3 regions of the Vibrio sp. SCSIO 43133 genome follow, and region 2 is predicted to be linked to each of the others. Evidence: predicted binding sites of a transcription regulator. Region 2 holds the regulator's gene; each other region holds the start of a gene.
The links. The regulator CRP, encoded in region 2, controls carbon source genes, mostly activating them, when cyclic AMP is high. The targets are predictions, from matches to a motif close to TGTGANNNNNNTCACA.
Positions count from the first base shown of each region.

Region 1 (3,343 bases), 760 kb from region 2:
AATGAAAATGCCCGCTAAACAAGCACTCATCAGGTTGGCTAACGTACCGGCTAGCACGGCTTTAAGGCCCAGGCTTGCCACGTCAGAGCGGCGCTCCGGTGACATTACACCAATAGACCCTAGTTGAATGGCAATAGAGCCAATGTTGGCGAAACCGCAAAGAGCGAATATAACGATAACTTGGCTGTGCTCCGATAAGCTAGCTTGATGCTGAATGAAGTCGATGAAAGCAACAAATTCGTTCATGACTACCTTTTGGCCGATAAATGACCCTGCCATCAGCATCTCACTTTGATCGACACCAATAAGCCAAGCTACTGGAGCGAAGAGGTAACCGAATAGCAGTTGTAATGTGATTCCTTGCGCACCAAACAGCTCCGCTATGGATTCAATAGCGGCGTTAGCCATCGCAATAACACTGACAAAAGCGATAAGCATCGTACCCACTGCGACCGCAACTTTTACTCCGTTCATTGCCCCCGCTGCTAAGGCATCAATCACATTACTTTGATCGCCAGTATCTAAGTCGACAGAGTCATGAGCTACCGGAGTTTGTTGCTCAGGTACGATAAGCTTAGCCATCATTAGGGATCCTGGCGCAGCCATAAAGCTTGCCGCGATTAAGTACTTTAGCTCTACGCCTAACCCGGCGTAACCACCAAGAACACTCCCTGCCACAGACGCCATTCCGCCCGCCATGACTGCGAACAGTTCCGAGCGTGTCATAGTTGCAAGGAAAGGACGAATAAGCAGTGGGGACTCACCTTGTGATAGGAATATGTTGCCGGTTGCCACCAACGATTCCGCTTTGCTTGTTCCCAAGAACTTCTGAATTAAACCACCGAGTACACGGATTACCGCTTGCATGATGCCAAGGTAGTAAAGTGCCGAAATAAGAGCGCTAATAACGATGATGATAGGAAGAACACGGATGGCAAAAATAAAGCCTTCAGAAGCTAAATCACCAAATAGAAATTGAATACCAACGTCGGAGAAGCTCAGTACTTTGGCAACACCAGAACTCATTGCGCCAAGAACATGTTGACCAAAAGGAATGTAAAGAACAAAAGCAGCAAACAATGTTTGAAGGAGGAGTGCGCGTAATACGGTATTCCAGTTAATTGCTTTACGGTTTTCTGAGAAAATAAAACCGATGGCTAACAACGAGATAATGCCCACAAAGCCAAACAGGATAGTCATTAACATTGGGTCACCTCACCGTAGCTTAGACAGTTAAGCATGGAATACGATGACCAAGAGGAAACAGCGGAAAGCTGAGGAAACCACGGATTGTGGTAACTGAAGATAAATTTGCCCATTTTTATACCCTTTACAAGCGTGGAGATTGCAGCTGGTCCAAATCCTTGGGTCGTTCACAGTTCCTTGGTGACGGCTTGTATTGGTGTATAGCTAGAAGATTACGCAACAATGCGAAGTGCCCTAGCAAACGGGAGGGCAGTATACAGTAAAAAATGAGACTTACATCTCATTTTTTACTCTTTTGGTTCGATTGGCTAGAACATCACCAATCGACACCTTTTAGCGCTTTTATGCCTGATTCGAAGGCGTGTTTGACATTTTTAACCTCTGAAACGGTATCTGCAATGTCTATGAGCGTTCGGTGGGCACCGCGACCTGTGATAATGACAGATTGCATTTTAGGTCGGTTGGTTAACGCTTCTACTACTTCTTCCAAATCGATATAGCCGTAGCTCACCATGTAGGTCAGCTCGTCAAATAGAACCACGTCAAGTGATTCGTCTTTAAGCATGCGTTTACATTCTTGCCAAACTAACTGAGCTGCTTCCGTGTCAGCGGTTTTGTTTTGGGTCTCCCAAGTAAAGCCTGTTGCCATCACTTGAAACTCAACACCTAACTTCTCGAGTAGGTTACGTTCGCCGTTATCCCATGTTCCTTTGATAAACTGAGCAACCGCGCACTGCTTTCCATGACCAACGGCTCGAGCAATGGTACCAAAGCCAGATGTTGACTTGCCCTTACCGTTTCCGGTGATGACTAACAACAAACCTTTTTCTTCTTGAGCGTTGGCGATCTTCTTATCAACGTTTTCTTTTACTTTCTGTTGTCGTGCTTTATGACGATCTTGTTTTTGCTCTTCGGAGAGTGACATGGTGATTCCTTATGTTTAGCTGCTAGTCCTCTGTGTTCGGTATATGATAATGAAATAGAAACAGAAAAAAACAAGACAAAGTTCAGGGGTAATAGGATGAAAAAGATATTGGTGGTCTGCATGGGCAATATTTGTCGCTCGCCAACGGGCGAAGCGGTATTACGCTCTAGAGCAGCGAATCAAGGGGTTGAGGTCCTTATCGATTCAGCAGGGACGATTGGCTACCATCACGGTGATGCCCCTGATAGGCGAGCGCAAGCCGCTGGTGAAGCTCGTGGTTACTCGTTTTCTGGAATAAAAGCGCGACAAGTGACAGATGAAGACTTTGAGATCTTTGACATGATTCTAGCCGCAGATAAGGATAACTTGGCCGACCTTAAACAACGTTGTCCTCAACATCTCAAGTACAAACTTTCGTTGTTTCTTAGCCATGGTTCTTCATCTTATAGTGAGATCCCAGACCCTTACTATGGAGGAGAGCAGGGCTTTGAGTTGGTGTTGGATCTGATTGAAGAAGCGGCCGATGCAGTGTTAGCTAAAGTCTAATGGCAAAAAACGCAGCTTAGCTGCGTTTTTAGAATGATCAATAGTAAGGATTTATTTGCTCATTTCGCCACGTAGCACTTCTAACATTTGGGCTTTGACTTCTTCGTAGCCCAAGTTTTGGCTAAGTAGATAGTGTAGCTTGGCTAGAGCCGCTTCTGGGGTCATGTCAAAACCACTTATAACTCCGGCATCGGCTAGGGCACAACCAGTGGCATAACCGCCCATATTGACTTTACCTGCTAGACATTGGGTAAGGTTGACCACAATCACGCCACGTTCAGAGGCTTCTTTTAGGTGTGCGAGAAGCTCAGGGTTTTGTGGCGCATTACCAACACCGAAAGTTAGCAATATCATAGCGTTAACAGGTTGAAGTAGCGTGTTACGAATCACTTCATGTGAGATGCCAGGGTACATAGTAATGACCCCAATAGGCTGTGGTGTGATGTCGTGTACTTTAAACTTGCCCTCAGGCATTTTGTTCAGTTCTACACCACTACCTAACTGAATATTGATACCCGCCTCTAAAATCGGCGACATGTTTGGAGACGTAAACGCGTTGAAACCATCGGCGTGAGATTTGGTACTGCGGTTACCGCGCATTAGTTGATTATTGAAGAACAGTGTGACTTCGTTAATCGGATAGTTAGCCGCAATGTGCAGTGCATT
Region 1 covers NZ_CP068024.1:2,528,025-2,531,367, reverse strand. The annotation lists gene JKJ11_RS11890 (NupC/NupG family nucleoside CNT transporter) at 1-1,200, opposite strand, end outside; gene cobO (cob(I)yrinic acid a,c-diamide adenosyltransferase) at 1,523-2,131, opposite strand; gene JKJ11_RS11880 (low molecular weight protein-tyrosine-phosphatase) at 2,228-2,677, shown strand; gene ansA (asparaginase) at 2,729-3,343, opposite strand, start outside.
Region 1: JKJ11_RS11890 (NupC/NupG family nucleoside CNT transporter) is a predicted target of CRP. The motif match lies at 1,474-1,489, and genes of this name have one in related genera.

Region 2 (3,343 bases):
ATGTTAGCGCTAGAAATGGGCGGCAATAACCCGCTGGTGATCAGTGAAGACTTTGGGGATATTGATGCTGCGGTTTATACCATTTTACAATCGGCATACATTAGTGCTGGACAACGCTGTACCTGTGCAAGACGCCTTTATGTGCCATTTGGGCAAAGAGGTGATCAACTGGTTGAACGCTTAGTTTCTGCAATTGGTAAGATTCGTATCGATGAGCCTTTCGCCAAACCAGCACCATTTATGGGGCCACAAATCTCTGAACAGGCGGCTGACCATATTATTGCGGCGCAAGCCGAGCTTCTGAAACTAGGTGGCAAGAGCTTAGTGGAAGCGAAACGCCTACAAGCTGCTTTCGTTACGCCTGCGTTGATTGATGCAACGAATATCGAGCAGCTACCAGATGAAGAGTACTTTGGTCCCTTGTTACAGCTAGTACGCTATGAAACGCTACCACAAGCAGTAGAACTCGCAAACGATACTCGCTTTGGTTTGTCGGCAGGTTTGATTTCGCAAAGCGATGAAGAGTGGCAGTACTTCGTTGACCATATTCGTGCAGGCATTGTAAACCGTAACCGTCAGCTTACTGGAGCGAGTGGTGATGCGCCATTCGGAGGACCTGGTGCATCAGGTAACCTAAGACCAAGTGCTTTCTATGCGGCCGATTACTGTGCATACCCTATGGCGTCCATGGAAGGAGACAATACCGTGCTTCCTGCAACGCTAAGCCCTGGTATTGAACTCTAAGGAACTTCTGTTATGACTGTAGACGCTCTATTTAACCATTTATGGCAAGACTATATTCGCCGTCTTTGCCCTTCTGCTGATAAAGTCCATGCTCTGCTCAAAGAGGATGAAGCGCTGATTAACGACCACATTGCGCTACGTACTTTTAATGTCGGCCCTCTGGGCATCGATTCGTTGGCAAAGCACTTTATCGCTCTTGGCTACAAAGTCTCTGGTGATTATGTGTTTGAGGCCAAGAAGCTCTCTGCGATTCATTTAGAGCATAGTAATGCTGTATTACCAAAAGTGTTTATTAGTGAGCTTAGAGTCGAACTGTGTTCGCAGCAGCTGCAAGATATTGTCGCTAAGCTGGTGGCTCAAGTTGAAGCGGCGAAGTTGGATAGCGCAGACTTCCTTTATGGTGGGCGTCTATGGGACTTGAGTTACGCTGATTTTCAGACGCTAGCCGAAGAGAGCGAGTATGCATCGTGGTTGGCTGCCCACGGTTATGGTGCTAACCACTTTACGGTGAGCGTAAATCAGCTGGATCGTTTTCAGGAAGTCGTAGAAGTAAACCAACATCTTCGTGAGGCCGGTTTTGCTATCAATGAATCTGGCGGTGAAGTTAAAGGTTCTCCTGAGGTGTTACTTGAGCAGTCTTCAACGATGGCGGATAAAGTGCCGGTGATGTTCACCGATGGTGAACAGGCTATCCCTGGCGGCTTCTATGAGTTTGCTAAGCGATATCAAATGGCGGACGGCAGTTACTATCAAGGTTTCGTTGCGGCATCTGCGGATAAGATTTTTGAGAGTACGCACCAATAAATAATAAAAAAGCCACCTCGCGGTGGCTTTTTAGCTATTAGCTTTTGTAAAAGTAACGTCGCTAGAAATTAACGAGTACCGTAAACAACAATAGTCTTACCGTGAGCAGAGATTAGGTTCTGCTCTTCTAGCATCTTAAGAATGCGTCCCACTGTCTCACGTGAACAGCCAACAATTTGGCCGATCTCTTGACGAGTGATCTTGATTTGCATGCCATCTGGGTGAGTCATTGCGTCTGGTTGCTTCGCTAGGTTTAGTAGCGTTTGAGCAATGCGGCCTGTTACGTCTAGGAACGCTAAGTCACCTACTTTTTGGCTAGTCACTTGTAGACGGCTTGCCATTTGAGCAGATAAGCGCATTAGAATATCAGGGTTAACTTGAATCAGCTGACGGAATTTCTTGAATGAGATTTCCGCAACTTCACAAGGAGATTTTGCACGTACCCATGCCGTACGTTCTTGGTCTTCTTCGAACAAGCCAAGTTCACCAATGAAGTCACCTTGGTTAAGGTAAGACAAGATCATCTCTTTGCCTTCTTCATCTTTGATCAGTACCGCTACAGAACCTTTTACGATGTAGTAAAGAGTTTCCGCTTTCTCGCCCGCATGGATTAGCGTGCTCTTAGAAGGATACTTGTGAATGTGGCAGTGTGAAAGGAACCACTCTAACGTTGGGTCGGTTTGAGGTTTACCTAGAACCATATATCTTACTTCCTCTGCAGGGTATGCTTGCTGCTTTCCATATTTGTTAGCAAGCCCGTTGGTTAAGACTTACTAGCATAAAAGCACTTTGAAGATGGCGCAAGCGATCTTCTGTTTCCTAGAAATAGTATCCTTTTTTGCGCCATTTTTCTTGATTTTAATCGTGTCATCAGACCATTTTTCTATACAAAACTGTGCACATGATCACGGTATAAAAAATCATCTACGGTTAAAGCGTGAAAGCTAACCTATTTTTCCAGTTTCTATGAGCTGTTGAAGTATTGGTCTGACGATTAATTCCATCGCAAAACTCATCTTACCGCCCGGTACCACTATGGTGTCATGTCGCGACATGAACGAGCCATCTATCATTGCCAATAGATAAGGGAAATCGACATTTTTGATACCACGTAGACGAATCACCACGAAGCTTTCATCTAAGCTTGGAATGCCTTTGGCGTTGAGTGGGTTGGAGGTATCCACCGTAGGGACGCGTTGAAAGTTAATATGAGTGCGTGAGAATTGCGGGGTAATATAACTAAGGTAATCATCCATTGAACGGACAATAGAGTCGGTAACCGCTTCTCTGGAATGCCCTCTATCGCGAGTATCACGAACAAATTTCTGAATCCACTCCAAGTTGACTATCGGCACCATGCCGATAAGTAAGTCGACATGTTGAGCTGCGTTTACCTCTCCGTCGACAACACCACCGTGTAAGCCTTCATAAAACAGTACATCGGAATTTTCAGGCAGATCTTGCCAAGGCGTGAATGTGCCAGGCATTTGATTGTATGGTACAGCTTCATCAAACGTATGCAGGTAACGACGGAACTGACCTGTGCCATTTTGTCCGTAGTTGCGGAAGAATTCTTCTAACGCAGGGAAGTCATTTGCTTGCGGGCCAAAGTAACTGATGTGTTTTCCTTGCTCTTTGGCTTTGCGGATCTCGATATCCATTTCTGGACGAGTAAAGCGGTGAAAGCTGTCACCTTCAATAAAAGCGGGCTTCACGCTCATCATGTTGAACATTTTGCGAAACGCTTCTGACGTTGTTGTTGTACCTGCTCCAGAAGAGCCGGTCACCGCAATAA
Region 2 covers NZ_CP068024.1:3,289,686-3,293,028, reverse strand. The annotation lists gene astD (succinylglutamate-semialdehyde dehydrogenase) at 1-744, shown strand, start outside; gene JKJ11_RS15415 (DUF1338 domain-containing protein) at 757-1,548, shown strand; gene crp (cAMP-activated global transcriptional regulator CRP) at 1,617-2,249, opposite strand; gene JKJ11_RS15405 (phosphoribulokinase) at 2,493-3,343, opposite strand, start outside.

Region 3 (3,343 bases), on a different replicon from region 2:
CTTGCGGCATATAAATCGAAACTCGCTTGCTATCGGTTAACGACTGTAAAATATGTAAGTAATGCGCATAAGAGGTATAAGGTGCGCGTATCAGCGCTCCGACGGCCGGATAATTGAACGCAGCGAAATTACCGAGAGGATCTTCGACATTGCTTCGCGCCAGAATGTTCTGATACTTAACATCGATACGACTTTTTAAGTCATCGGTAGGTATATTTACTTCGCTATTGTTTTCTGCACTGTAGTCGGAAGGAACAATTTGGCAGTCAACTTGAAAAGCGTTGTGATCGGTAAAGCTTGTTGGCGTGGCATCAACAGAGTAATTGGTATGCTGACACAATACGTAACCCGAGTTAGCGTCACAGGTTGCGAACCAGAACACGCCATTGTTACTAAGTGGCTGAAGCGTCCGATAGTTGGATGTTAGTTGGTACTCATCAGCGTGATTAATCCATCTCGCATCAATATCAGCAAGCTTGCGTCGGCATCGACTGGCGATTTGATCAATATGATCATAGAAAGTCTTAGGGTTGATTTCGAGCTTTCGACAGATTTCTCTTACCGAGTAGCCAGTGAACAATAAACCTAAGAGTGTCTCTTGAAAGGAGAGCTTTTTGTTGGTTCCAGACCAACGATCGACAAAAGTGCCCTGACAGGATTTACAGCGGTAACGTTGACGATCACCGCTAAAGCCAAAAGCGTGGTAACGATCTTTATGGGTATGAACGGACAGGCCATAATTTTCACATTGAGCGTCCTTACAAGAGGGAAGGCCGTCATGGTGATGTTGGCTTAAGCGATCGAGTTCGTTAAGAACTTCTTGGTTATTAAGTAGGGGGGGAAACGCGCCACACTCTCGGCATACCATCGCTGGCCGTTTAGGATTACTGTGCTGCAGGATATAGAGGTTTGCATCACTTCGTCCAAAATTGTCACACGCCAATGTTTTACAAAAATTGAGCTGTAATCCATTTGCGGCTAACGGCAGTCTGCCTTCTGACACGTTCACCCCCTATGGTTCGGTCGATTCCTTGGCAAAGAAAAGCCAGCTCATTCAGGCATTGAGCTGGCTTTGTTCTTTAAATGTTGATTGCAGTCTCTAGCGCTACAACCATCATGTCATTAAATGATTTTTGACGGTCTTCTGAGCTTAGTTTCTCACCACGGATAATATGGTCAGATACCGTTAGTACAGTCAGAGCTTTAGCTCCTAGGTCAGCAGCTACACCGTAAATACCCGCTGCTTCCATATCTACACCAAGAATACCCAGATGCTTCATTTTATCGAAAATGTCTGCTTCTGGAGTGTAGAAAAGATCCGCAGAAAAAATGTTACCCACTTTTACTGGTACTTCTTGTAAGCGCGCTTGTTTTACCGCTTCTTCAAGTAGGCCGTAGTCTGCGATGGCAGCAAAGTCATGATCGTTAAAACGGATACGGTTCACTTTTGAATCCGTTGATGCACCCATGCCGATGACAACGTCCATAAGGTTAACGTCGTCACGTACAGCACCACAGCTACCAACGCGGATAACATTTTTCACGCCGTAATCTTTGATTAACTCATGAACGTAGATGCAGCATGACGGGATACCCATACCGTGGCCCATGACAGACACTTTTTTGCCTTTGTAAGTACCTGTGAAGCCAAACATGTTGCGAACGTCACACACTTTTACAACGTCTTCAAGGAAAGTTTCCGCGATATATTGCGCGCGAAGTGGGTCACCTGGCATTAGTACAGTTTCCGCGAAATCACCTGGATTAGCATTAATGTGTGGGGTAGCCATTGTATCACTCCTAAAGTTTTAACTAATTCTGTTGAACGTGTTGTTCGTCGTTGATGGGGATTTTATAACGATATATCGGTGCTCTATGAGATTTTAATCACATTTTTGTCGGTAATTATATAAAAGGCAGTTAATGATAACTAAATCTGTTGAAAGTGGTTAGGCAATCGATTTTTTCTGAAAAAATTACTCGATGAGAAAATTTTTCGTGGAGAAGTGAACCAAATTGCTGTGCGATGCATACAATTGTACAAGATAGAATTTTGTATCACTTACTTAATCACAAATGAAAAGCCAGTCAGTTTAGCGAAGCGAGGGATTCAACATGGAAGACACAATCGTAGTGGGTATTAGCTCTTGTTTATTAGGAGAGAAAGTTCGTTTTGACTCCGGTCATAAGCAAAGCAGTTACGTTAACAAAGAATTAGCAGACTACTTTGACTTTGTTTCTGTATGTCCTGAGGTAGGCATGGGCCTGCCAGTGCCGCGACCAACCATTCGATTGATGACGAATGAAGAGCGCATTGCTTTGGTAGATACGAAAGATAGCACGCGAGACCACACCGAAGGCATGATGCGCTTTTCTCGGGAGAAAGTATCCGAAATAAAAGATACGGAGATGTGCGGCTATATAGTTTGCGCTAAATCCCCAAGTTGCGGGATGGAGCGCGTGAAAGTCTACAGCAAAGGTCACGCATCCACTGATGGAGTCGGCTTATATACTAAGCACCTGATGGAACAAATGCCATGGCTACCAGTGGAAGAAGACGGACGATTGAACGATCCTGTGTTAAAAGAGAATTTCATATCTCGCGTATACAGCTTGAAAGACTTCTATCGCTCAATGGAGGGCAACCCGACTCCTGGAAAAATCGTTGCATTTCACTCTCGATACAAGCTTACGTTGATGGCTCACGAACCTAGTGCTTATAAATCTCTTGGACGACTTGTTGCCAAGCAAAGCGAGTATACACCAAGTGAATTTTACACAGCTTACCGCAACGGCTTGATGGAGGCTCTCAGAAATAGAGCCAGTAGAAAGAATGTCACCAATGTATTGATGCATATTCAAGGCTATTTTAAACGTTCCCTCAACAAAGATGAAAAAGCGGAACTTGCGAAGGTCATTGATGACTATCGTGTTGGACTATTACCCATCTTAGCGCCACTAACGTTGTTGAAACACTACTTGAATGCTTACCCAGATGATTACTTGGCAAGTCAAATCTTCCTTCAACCACATCCAGAAGAGATGCGTTTACGATATGGGCTGTAATGAAAAACGATATGCCATCAGAGAAATAGCAGATTTGACTGGTATTAAACCTGTGACATTACGAGCATGGCAGCGTCGTTACAATTTGGTTCAGCCGCTTCGCACTGAAAAGGGCCATAGGGTATACACCGCGGATGACCTCGAAAAGATTAAAACCATCCAGAGTTGGTTAAATAAGGGCGTTTCTATCGGTAAGGTAAAGTCTTTATTGGAATCTGAAGTAGTTTCGAGTGCAGTGGAAGACGCTAATCAATTGGAAGAAGTGTCAGAGACATTG
Region 3 covers NZ_CP068025.1:1,836,995-1,840,337, forward strand. The annotation lists gene JKJ11_RS25110 (lactate dehydrogenase) at 1-1,003, opposite strand, end outside; gene deoD (purine-nucleoside phosphorylase) at 1,080-1,790, opposite strand; gene JKJ11_RS25120 (YbgA family protein) at 2,116-3,066, shown strand; gene JKJ11_RS25125 (MerR family transcriptional regulator) at 3,056-3,343, shown strand, end outside.
Region 3: deoD (purine-nucleoside phosphorylase) is a predicted target of CRP. The motif match lies at 1,877-1,892, and genes of this name have one in related genera.